Regions from separate parts of the Streptomyces sp. 12E genome, predicted to be linked through region 1. Evidence: riboswitches for the same ligand, from Rfam matches in the RefSeq annotation. Region 1 holds a riboswitch; the other holds the start of a gene.

The links. Region 1 has a riboswitch for glycine ahead of gcvT (glycine cleavage system aminomethyltransferase GcvT). Riboswitches for the same ligand answer to the same signal wherever they lie in the genome.
Region 2: it holds a riboswitch for glycine, as region 1 does, so the genes downstream of both, gcvP (aminomethyl-transferring glycine dehydrogenase) here and gcvT (glycine cleavage system aminomethyltransferase GcvT) in region 1, are expected to answer to the same signal.

The regions. Positions count from the first base shown of each region.
Region 1 covers NZ_JBVNCJ010000001.1:5,162,902-5,167,305, forward strand. Annotated here, with positions in the region: gene glyA (serine hydroxymethyltransferase) at 1-290, opposite strand, end outside; gene gcvH (glycine cleavage system protein GcvH) at 306-683, opposite strand; gene gcvT (glycine cleavage system aminomethyltransferase GcvT) at 798-1,916, opposite strand; glycine riboswitch at 1,989-2,120, opposite strand; glycine riboswitch at 2,121-2,221, opposite strand; gene ACZ8ZB_RS23940 (AAA family ATPase) at 2,445-3,113, shown strand; gene ACZ8ZB_RS23945 (enhanced serine sensitivity protein SseB) at 3,166-3,945, shown strand; gene ACZ8ZB_RS23950 (enhanced serine sensitivity protein SseB C-terminal domain-containing protein) at 4,172-4,404, shown strand, end outside.
Region 2 covers NZ_JBVNCJ010000001.1:1,190,730-1,195,133, forward strand. Annotated here, with positions in the region: gene gcvP (aminomethyl-transferring glycine dehydrogenase) at 1-1,996, opposite strand, end outside; glycine riboswitch at 2,170-2,265, opposite strand; gene ACZ8ZB_RS05630 (PRC-barrel domain-containing protein) at 2,380-2,754, shown strand; gene ACZ8ZB_RS05635 (DNA polymerase IV) at 2,673-4,139, opposite strand; gene ACZ8ZB_RS05640 (MerR family transcriptional regulator) at 4,189-4,404, opposite strand, start outside.

The sequences.
Region 1 (4,404 bases):
GAGTGCGGCTGCACGTTGGCGTGCTCGGCGCCGAAGAGCTCCTTGACCCGGTCGATGGCGATCTGCTCGATCACGTCGACGTGCTCGCAGCCGCCGTAGTAGCGGCGGCCGGGGTAGCCCTCGGCGTACTTGTTGGTGAGGACCGAGCCCTGGGCCTCCATGACCGCGACCGGGGCGAAGTTCTCCGAGGCGATCATCTCGAGGGTGGACTGCTGGCGGTGCAGCTCGGCGTCGACCGCGGCGGCCACCGCCGGGTCGAGCTCGTGCAGGGGCGTGTTCAGAACGGACATGCGGCTACAGGCTCCTCAGCCGGCGATCTCGGCGTCGTACTCGGCGGCGGTCAGCAGGTCGGCGGGCTCGTCGGTGACCCGCACCTTGAACAGCCAGCCGCCCTCGAAGGGGGCCGAGTTCACCAGCGACGGGTCGTTCACCACGTCCTCGTTGACCTCGGTGATCTCACCGCTGACCGGGGAGTACAGATCGCTGACCGACTTGGTCGACTCCAGCTCGCCGCAGGTCTCGCCCGCGGTCACGCTGTCACCGACCTCGGGGAGCTGGACGAAGACCACGTCGCCGAGCGCGTTGGCCGCGTGCTCCGTGATGCCGACCGTCGACACGCCGTCCTCGGCGGCCGACAGCCACTCGTGCTCCTTGCTGTAACGCAGCTGCGTGGGGTTGCTCATGGCCTGGATTCTCCTGTACGGGGGGACTGCGGATGACTGAGGGGACTGCGTACGGCGCCCGTGAGCGGGCACGACCTGCTCAGCTCACGTGCGGGGAGCCGTCTGCCGACGGTGTCACTTCCGCCGCTTGTAGAACGGCAGCGCCACGACCTCGTGCGGCTCGTGGCTGCCGCGGATGTCCACGCCGACGCCCTCGGCGCCGGGCGCCGCGTGCGCCGGGTCGACGTACGCCATGGCGATCGGCCTGCCCAGGGTGGGGGAGGGGGCGCCGGAGGTGACCTCGCCGACCACCTCGCCGCCGGCCACGACCGCGTACCCGGCGCGCGGGATCCGGCGGCCCTCGGCGACCAGGCCGACCAGGACGCGGGGCGGCTGCGCGGCGGCCCGCTCGGCGGCCTCGGCCAACGCCGCGCGGCCCACGAAGTCGCCCTCCTTCTCGAACTTCACCACCCGGCCGAGACCGGCGTCGAAGGGCGTGAGGGCGGTGCTCAGCTCGTTCCCGTACAGCGGCATGCCCGCCTCCAGGCGCAGCGTGTCCCGGCAGGACAGCCCGCACGGGACCAGGCCCGCGCCCTCGCCGGCCTTGGTCAGCGCCTGCCACAGCTCCACCGCGTGCTCGGGCTTCACGAACAGCTCGAAGCCGTCCTCGCCGGTGTAGCCGGTACGGGCGATGAGCGCGGGGACGCCGGCGACCGTGCCGGGCAGACCGGCGTAGTACTTCAGGCCGTCCAGGTCGGCGTCGGTGAGCGACGCGAGGATCGCCGGGGACTCGGGGCCCTGCACGGCGAGCAGCGCGTACGCGTCGCGGTCGTCGCGGACCTCGGCGTCGAAGCCGGCCGAGCGCTCCCGCAGGGCGTCCAGGACCACCTGGGCGTTGGAGGCGTTGGCGACCACCAGGTACGCGGTGTCGTCCAGCCGGTAGACGATCAGGTCGTCCAGGATGCCGCCGTCCTCGCGGCAGATCATCGTGTAGCGGGCGCGGCCGGGCTTGACGCTCCCGATGTTGCCGACCAGGGCGAAGTCGAGGAGCGCGGCGGCCCCCGGGCCGACGACCGTGATCTCGCCCATGTGCGAGAGGTCGAAGAGGCCGGCCTTCGTGCGCACGGCGTTGTGCTCGTCGCGCTCGGAGCCGTAGCGCAGGGGCATGTCCCAGCCGGCGAAGTCGGTCATCGTCGCGCCGAGCGAACGGTGCAGGGCGTCGAGCGCGGTCCGGCGGGGTTCGGTACTGCTCATCGGTCGGTCTCCCAGGGCGATGGGGGTCCCTCCCGCGCGAGTTCGTTCGAGCGTGAGGGAGGGCGAGGACGTTCCTCCCCATCTGTCATCGGAACCTGAGAGGTTCGCCACGACGCCCACGCGGGGACGGTCCTGGCTTGCACCTTGGGTGGAGCCGCCGGAGCACTGCTTGATGCCCTTCGGCGGCCCGCTTTTCAGATGTGCCTCGCCCGCGCGGTAACGGGGCCTGAGAGATTCAAGGGAGGGACTTGCTCCTTCGGCGCCCCGGCGGCAAACGGTGCCGGGGACTCTCCCGCGCGGATTCAAACGGCCGGTATGCAGTTGGCGCGCACATCATTGCACGCATCGCGGAGGCGCGGCAGGGGGACCCTTCCCAGGGGATGCACAGGGTGTGCGGGCACTGTCACAGGGAGCTGTGACACGCCTGTTCCAGAAAACGGACGGAAACGACGGACACCCGGCATTACCTTCTCTTTACACTCGGCGGGGATCGGTACTCGTACCCGGCCCCAGGGGAGGACGATCACGGTGAACAGGACCACGGCGTGCGCCGCCGCCACGGGCGTCACGCTGCCTCCGCAGCCGGCCGCCCGGGCCCGACAGGCCCGCGGCGCGCTGCCGGCGCCCGTCGTCCGCGATCTGCGCGCGCGGGCCGGCCGCAGCCCGCGCGCCCTGCTCTTCGGGCCCCGGGACCTCGTCGTGGTCACCGGGCTGCCCGGCAGCGGCAAGTCCACGCTGATGCGGCGCACGGTGCGCGGCACCCGCGTCGACTCCCAGGACACCCGGGACCGCTGGGACCGCCGCGTGCCGCGCCTCCTGCCGTACGCGGTCTACCGCCCGCTGGTCCGCCTCGCCCACTACGCCGGGCTGCGCCGCGTGCTGCGGGCCGGGGGACCGGTCGTCGTGCACGACTGCGGTACGCAGGCCTGGGTACGCCGCTGGCTGGCCCGCGAGGCCCGCCGCCGGGGCGCGAGCCTGCATCTGCTGCTGCTCGACGTCACCCCGCAGCAGGCCCTGGACGGCCAGCGCGAACGCGGGCGCGGCGTCTCCCGCTACGCGTTCCTGCGCCACCGCGCGGCGAGCGAGCGGCTGCTGCGCGCGGTGGAGCGGGGCGCCCTGCCGGCCGGCTGCGGTTCGGCGGTCCTGATCGACCGGGACGCGGCGGACACACTGCGCCGGGTCGGCTTCACGGGCTGACCGGATAGCCTTTCCAGCCACAGCAGTGTTCCAGGCAGCAGGCGGTAGGCAGATGGACTTCCCGGCGGACTTCCCGGCGCAGGCGCACCCCCACCCGCACGGCGGATGGCCCGGCAACGAGCTGGAGGAGGTGCTCTCCGCCTCCCTGGGCGTCCCCTCAGCGGGCGGCAGGATCGTCGAGGTGCTGGGCCGCAGCTTCGTCTGGGTCCCGCTGCCGAACGGCGGCGGCCCGGACAGCGGACCGCTGGACCTGCCCACCCTGGAGCTCGACGGCCAGGCCTACGTCCCCGTCTTCAGTTCCGAGGAGCAGTTCCGCCAGGTCGTCGGCTCCCACCTGTCGTACACGGTCGCGCCCGCCGTGGAGTTCGCCCGCGGTCTGCCGCCGCAGGCCGGGATCGCGGTGAACCCCGGCGGCGTGGTCGGCATCCCGCTGCCGCCGCCCGCCGTCGCCGAACTGTGCCGGGCCGGACGCAGCCCGCTGGACGGCCCGGCGTCCGGCGGCCGGGTCCGGCTGTTCGAGCCCGACTGGCAGGACGACCCGCTGGACTTCCTCGCCGCCGCCTCGGCGGAGTTCGACGCCCTCGGCGTGGTGACCACCGCCCGCCGCTGTCTCGCCGCGATCGAGACGGCCGACCCGGTCCTCTTCGTCGGCGTGGAACTCTCCAGGTGGGAGGACGACGCCCGCACCCTCCCGCTGAACGCCCTGGGCCGGGCCCTCGGCCGGACCTCCGCTCCCTGGCCGGTCAACCTCATCGTCCTGGACCTGGCCCAGGACCCGGTCGGCGACTGGCTCCGCACCAGGGTCAACCCCTTCTACGAACGCCGGCGGTAACCCCCCGGGGGCGCGGGACTGCATCGACGTGCGGCTCCGCCGCGCGGGCGCGACAAGCCACGACGAACCCGCACCCGCCGGACGGCGCGAAGCCCCGGCCCATCCGCGCTCGCCGTACAGCAGCCTGCTGCACGGTGTCGGCTTAAGCTAGGTTCATCCGCTGGCGAGGTACGGAGGGGCGATACAAGTGAGCGCTGGCACCGCGGCGACCGGACAGGTCGAGCACATGCTGCGCCAGGTGACGCCCGGGCGTTACGACGCGTACGAGGCGTTGCTGCGCGCCCTCGCGACCCCCGCCTCCGGCCAGGTCTGGATGCTGCTCTGGCACGGCCAGGCCGGCTCCCCGGACGCCCAGTACGGGAACATGGAGGTCGACGGCCTCGGCTACGCGCCCTGCGTCACCTCCGCCCAGGAGCTCTCCGCCAGCGGCTGGAACCGGTCGTACGAGGTGGTCGACGG
Region 2 (4,404 bases), 4.0 Mb from region 1:
CGACGTGCTCCTCGAACACGCCGTGCGTCGAGGGGTAGGTGATCATCAGCACCGCCAGTTCGTCTCGGTACTGCTCGATCTTCGCCCGCAGGTCCGCGACGTCGATCTCACCGTCGTCTGACGTCTTGACGACGACGACCTTCATCCCGGCCATCACGGCGCTGGCGGCGTTGGTGCCGTGCGCGGAGGACGGGATCAGGCAGACGGTGCGCTGCTCGTCGCCGCCTGCCCGGTGGTAGCCGCGCACGGCGAGCAGACCGGCCAGCTCGCCCTGGGAGCCGGCGTTGGGCTGGAGGGAGACCTTGTCGTAGCCGGTGACCTCGGCGAGGCGTTCCTCCAGCTCGTGGATGAGCGTGAGGTAGCCCTGCGCCTGCTCGGCGGGCGCGAAGGGGTGCAGCTGCCCGAACTCGGGCCAGGTGACCGGCTCCATCTCGGTGGTCGCGTTGAGCTTCATGGTGCAGGAGCCCAGCGGGATCATTCCGCGGTCCAGCGCGTAGTCGCGGTCGGAGAGTCGGCGCAGGTAGCGCAGCATCGCGGTCTCGGAGCGGTGCTGCTGGAAGACGGGGTGGGTCAGGTACTCGTCGTCGCGCAGCAGGGCGTCCGGCAGCGTGTCCCGCGCGGCCGCGTCCAGGGCCTCGGCGTCGCCCTCGACGCCGAAGGCGCTCCACACGGCGGCCAGCTGCGACCGGGTGGTGGTCTCGTCACAGGCGATCGAGACGTGGTCGGCGTCGACGAGACGCAGGTTGACGCCGTTGTCGCGGGCGGCGGCGACGACCTCGGCGGCCCGCCCGGCGACCCGCACGGTCAGCGTGTCGAAGTAGGAGCCGTGCACGATCTCGGCACCGCCGGACCGCAGCCCCTCGGCGAGGACGGTGGCGTACCGGTGGACACGCCGGGCGATCAGCCGCAGTCCCTCCGGGCCGTGGTAGACGGCGTACATCCCGGCCATGACGGCGAGCAGCACCTGGGCGGTGCAGATGTTGCTGGTGGCCTTCTCGCGGCGGATGTGCTGCTCACGGGTCTGGAGCGCGAGGCGGTAGGCCTTGTGTCCGTCCGCGTCGACGGAGACGCCGACGAGCCGTCCGGGCAGGCTGCGCGCCATCTTCTCCTGCACGGCCATGTAACCGGCGTGCGGCCCGCCGAAGCCCATCGGCACACCGAAGCGCTGCGTGGTGCCGACCGCGATGTCCGCGCCCAGCTCACCGGGCGACTTCAACAGGGTGAGGGCGAGCAGGTCGGCGGCGACGGTGACGAGCGCGCCGAGCCCGTGCGCCTGGTCGATCAGCGGCTTGATGTCGCGTACGGCACCGGAGGCACCCGGGTACTGGATCAGTACACCGTTGATCTCGCGCTCGGCCACCTCGGCGGGGATGCCCTCGCTCAGATCGGCGACGACGACCTCGACGCCGGTCGGCTCGGCGCGGGTCTCGATCACCGCGATCGTCTGCGGCAGCGCGTCCGCGTCGACCAGGAACAGGCCCTTCTTGTTCTTGCCCATGCGCCGCGACAGCGCCATCGCCTCGGCGGCGGCGGTGCCCTCGTCGAGCAGGGAGGCGCCGGAGGTCGGCAGTCCGGTGAGCTCGGCGACCACGGTCTGGAAGTTCAGCAGCGCCTCGAGCCGGCCCTGGGAGATCTCCGGCTGGTACGGCGTGTAGGCCGTGTACCAGGCGGGGTTCTCCATCACGTTGCGCAGGATGACGGGCGGGGTGAAGGTGCCGTAGTAGCCGAGCCCGATCATCGAGCCGAGTACCTCGTTGCGGTCGGCCAGCGCACGCAGTTCGGCCAGCACCTCGGCCTCGCTCCGGGCGCCCGGCAGGTCCAGCGCGTCGGCGTTCTTGATCACGTCCGGCACCGCGGCGGCCGTCAGCTCGTCCAGCGAGCCGTAACCGACCTGGGCGAGCATCTTGGCCCGGGCCTCGTGGTCGGGGCCGATGTGGCGCTGCTCGAAGGGGATTCCCCGTTCGAGCTCGGAGAGCGGAGTGCGAGGGGCGGTCATTGAGGAGGCCTCCTGGTCCGACGACCTTCGAGGGCACCACGGCGCGGGTACCCGGACGGCCTCCCCCTCTGTCATCTCAACCTGAGAGTTTCACCGGACGGCCCGAAGGCGTCCGGTTTTCACCGTCGGTGAGAGCGGAAGCCGTCGACACCCGCCCTGCTTTCCAGAGTGACCTCGTCCGTGCGGTACGTGTGCCTGAGAGATTCCGGGGAGGATTTGCTCCTTCGGCGCCTCCGATGGTGTCCGGAGGACTCTCCCGCACGGGGTCAGCAGCCGTTTGCCAGCGTACCAGCGAGCACCGCGCCGACGCCCTCGAGTGGCCGTCCAGCCGATTGTGCCGTTTTGTGGTGCCAACGGATGAGTTTGCGACCAGTGGAGGGCCCGTGCAGACCGACATCGATCCGCGCCACCTGATCGGCCGCAAGGCGTTCGACCGCAACGGAAACCGGATCGGCACGATCGACGAGGTCTACCTCGACGACGCCACCGGCGTACCGGAGTGGGCGGCGATACGCACCGGCCTGTTCAGCAGGGACGCCTTCGTCCCCCTGGAACCCAGCGACCTCGTCGACGGCGCCCTCCACGTCCCCTTCGAGCGCGCCCTCATCAAGGACGCCCCCGACTTCGGCGTGGGCCGCCATCTCTCCCCCGAACAGGAACTGCAGCTCTACCACCACTACGGACTGGACCTCGGCACTCCTCCTCCCCTCCCGGACCGCGACTTCGGCAACCTCGCCGGGAACGACAAACCGGCCTGACCCGCACTGCTCACCAGCCCTCCGCCGGCCTCCGCACCCTCGTCCTCTCCGGGACTCCGGGACACCAGCGGCAGCGGTTCCGCCGGTTCCAGGGCCGGGTCGTCGACCCGGAAGGTCTTCACCCGGCCCGGCTCCGAGCCGGGCGTCTCGAAGCGCACCGTGACCCGCCCCAGCCCGCTGCCCTGCACCCATCCGTGCCCGTGCACGGTGTGGCGTACGTCCTGACCCGCCGACCAGCGCCGCTCGGCGGGCGTCTCCGGCTCCGGCGCGGGCGCGGCCTCGGCCTCCTCGGGCGGGAGGCCGTCCGCGTGCCCGCCCGCCTGGGCGAACAGGTCCTCCTGCGTGTAGTCGGCCAGCCCGCTGACCCCGACGCCCAGCAGCCGCACCCCGCCCGTCGTGTCGACCGAGTCCAGCAGCCGCGCGGCCGCCTCCCGCACCACCGCCGGATCGTCCGTGGGGCCCCGCAGCGTCTCGGACCGGGTGAGGGTGGAGAAGTCGTACCGGCGCACCTTCAACACGATGGTCCGCCCCGACAGTCCCGCCGCCCGCAGCCTGCGCACACACCGGTCCGCGAGCCGCCGCACCTCCGTACCGACCCGCGCCCGGTCGTGGATGTCCACGTCGTACGTGTCCTCGACCGACACCGACTTGGTCTCCCGCTCGGCCACCACGGGCCGCTCGTCCCGGGCCAGCGCCATCGCGAACAGCGCGTGCCCGTGGGCCTTGCCCAGCAGCCGTACGAGCTCGTCCTCCCCGGCCTCGGCGAGCTCGTCGACCGTGTGGATCCCCGCCCGCCGCAGATGGTCACCGGTCGCCGGCCCGACGCCCGGCAGGGTGCGGACCGGCAGCGGCCCCAGCAGGGCCCGTTCCGTGCCCGGCTCGATCAGCACCAGTCCGTCCGGCTTCGCCTGCTCCGAGGCGATCTTCGCCAGCATTTTGGAGGCCGCGAGACCCACCGACCCGGTGAGCCCCGTGACCGCCCGTATGTCCGCGCGCAGCTTCGCCCCGGCCAGCCGCGCCGACCGCTCGTCCCAGGCCGCTCCGCCGGCTTCCAGGTCCACGAACGCCTCGTCCAGGCTCAGCGGCTCCACCAACGGCGACAGAGCCCTCAGCAACCCCATCACCTGCTCGCTGATCGACCGGTAGAGAGCGAACCTCGGCACCAGGTACGCGGCGTTCGGCGCGCGCCGCCGGGCCTGCGCCATGGGCATCGCGGAGTGGACGCCGAAGATCCGTGCCTCGTACGAGGCGGTGGCCACCACGCCCCGGGGCCCGAGCCCGCCCACGACGACCGCCTTGCCGCGCAGGCTCGGCTTGGACGCCTGCTCCACCGAGGCGAAGAAGGCGTCCATGTCGAGGTGCAGGATCGTGGGCGCGGATCTCACGTCTTCGATGCTGCCCCACACCACTGACAACGGCCGCCCCGGGGCGGTTTCAGACGGCCTTGTTCCGCCGCCGCGCCAGCTCGTCCATCGGGTTGTGCCCGACCAGGGTCTCCCCCGTGTCGATCCGCTCCCCGTGCAACTGGGACAACGCGCTCTCCACGTCCTGCCACACCACGCCCACGGCGATGCCGAAGACGCCCTGGCCACCCTGGAGCAGGGCGTGGACCTCGTCGGGCGAGGTGCACTCGTAGACCGTCGCGCCGTC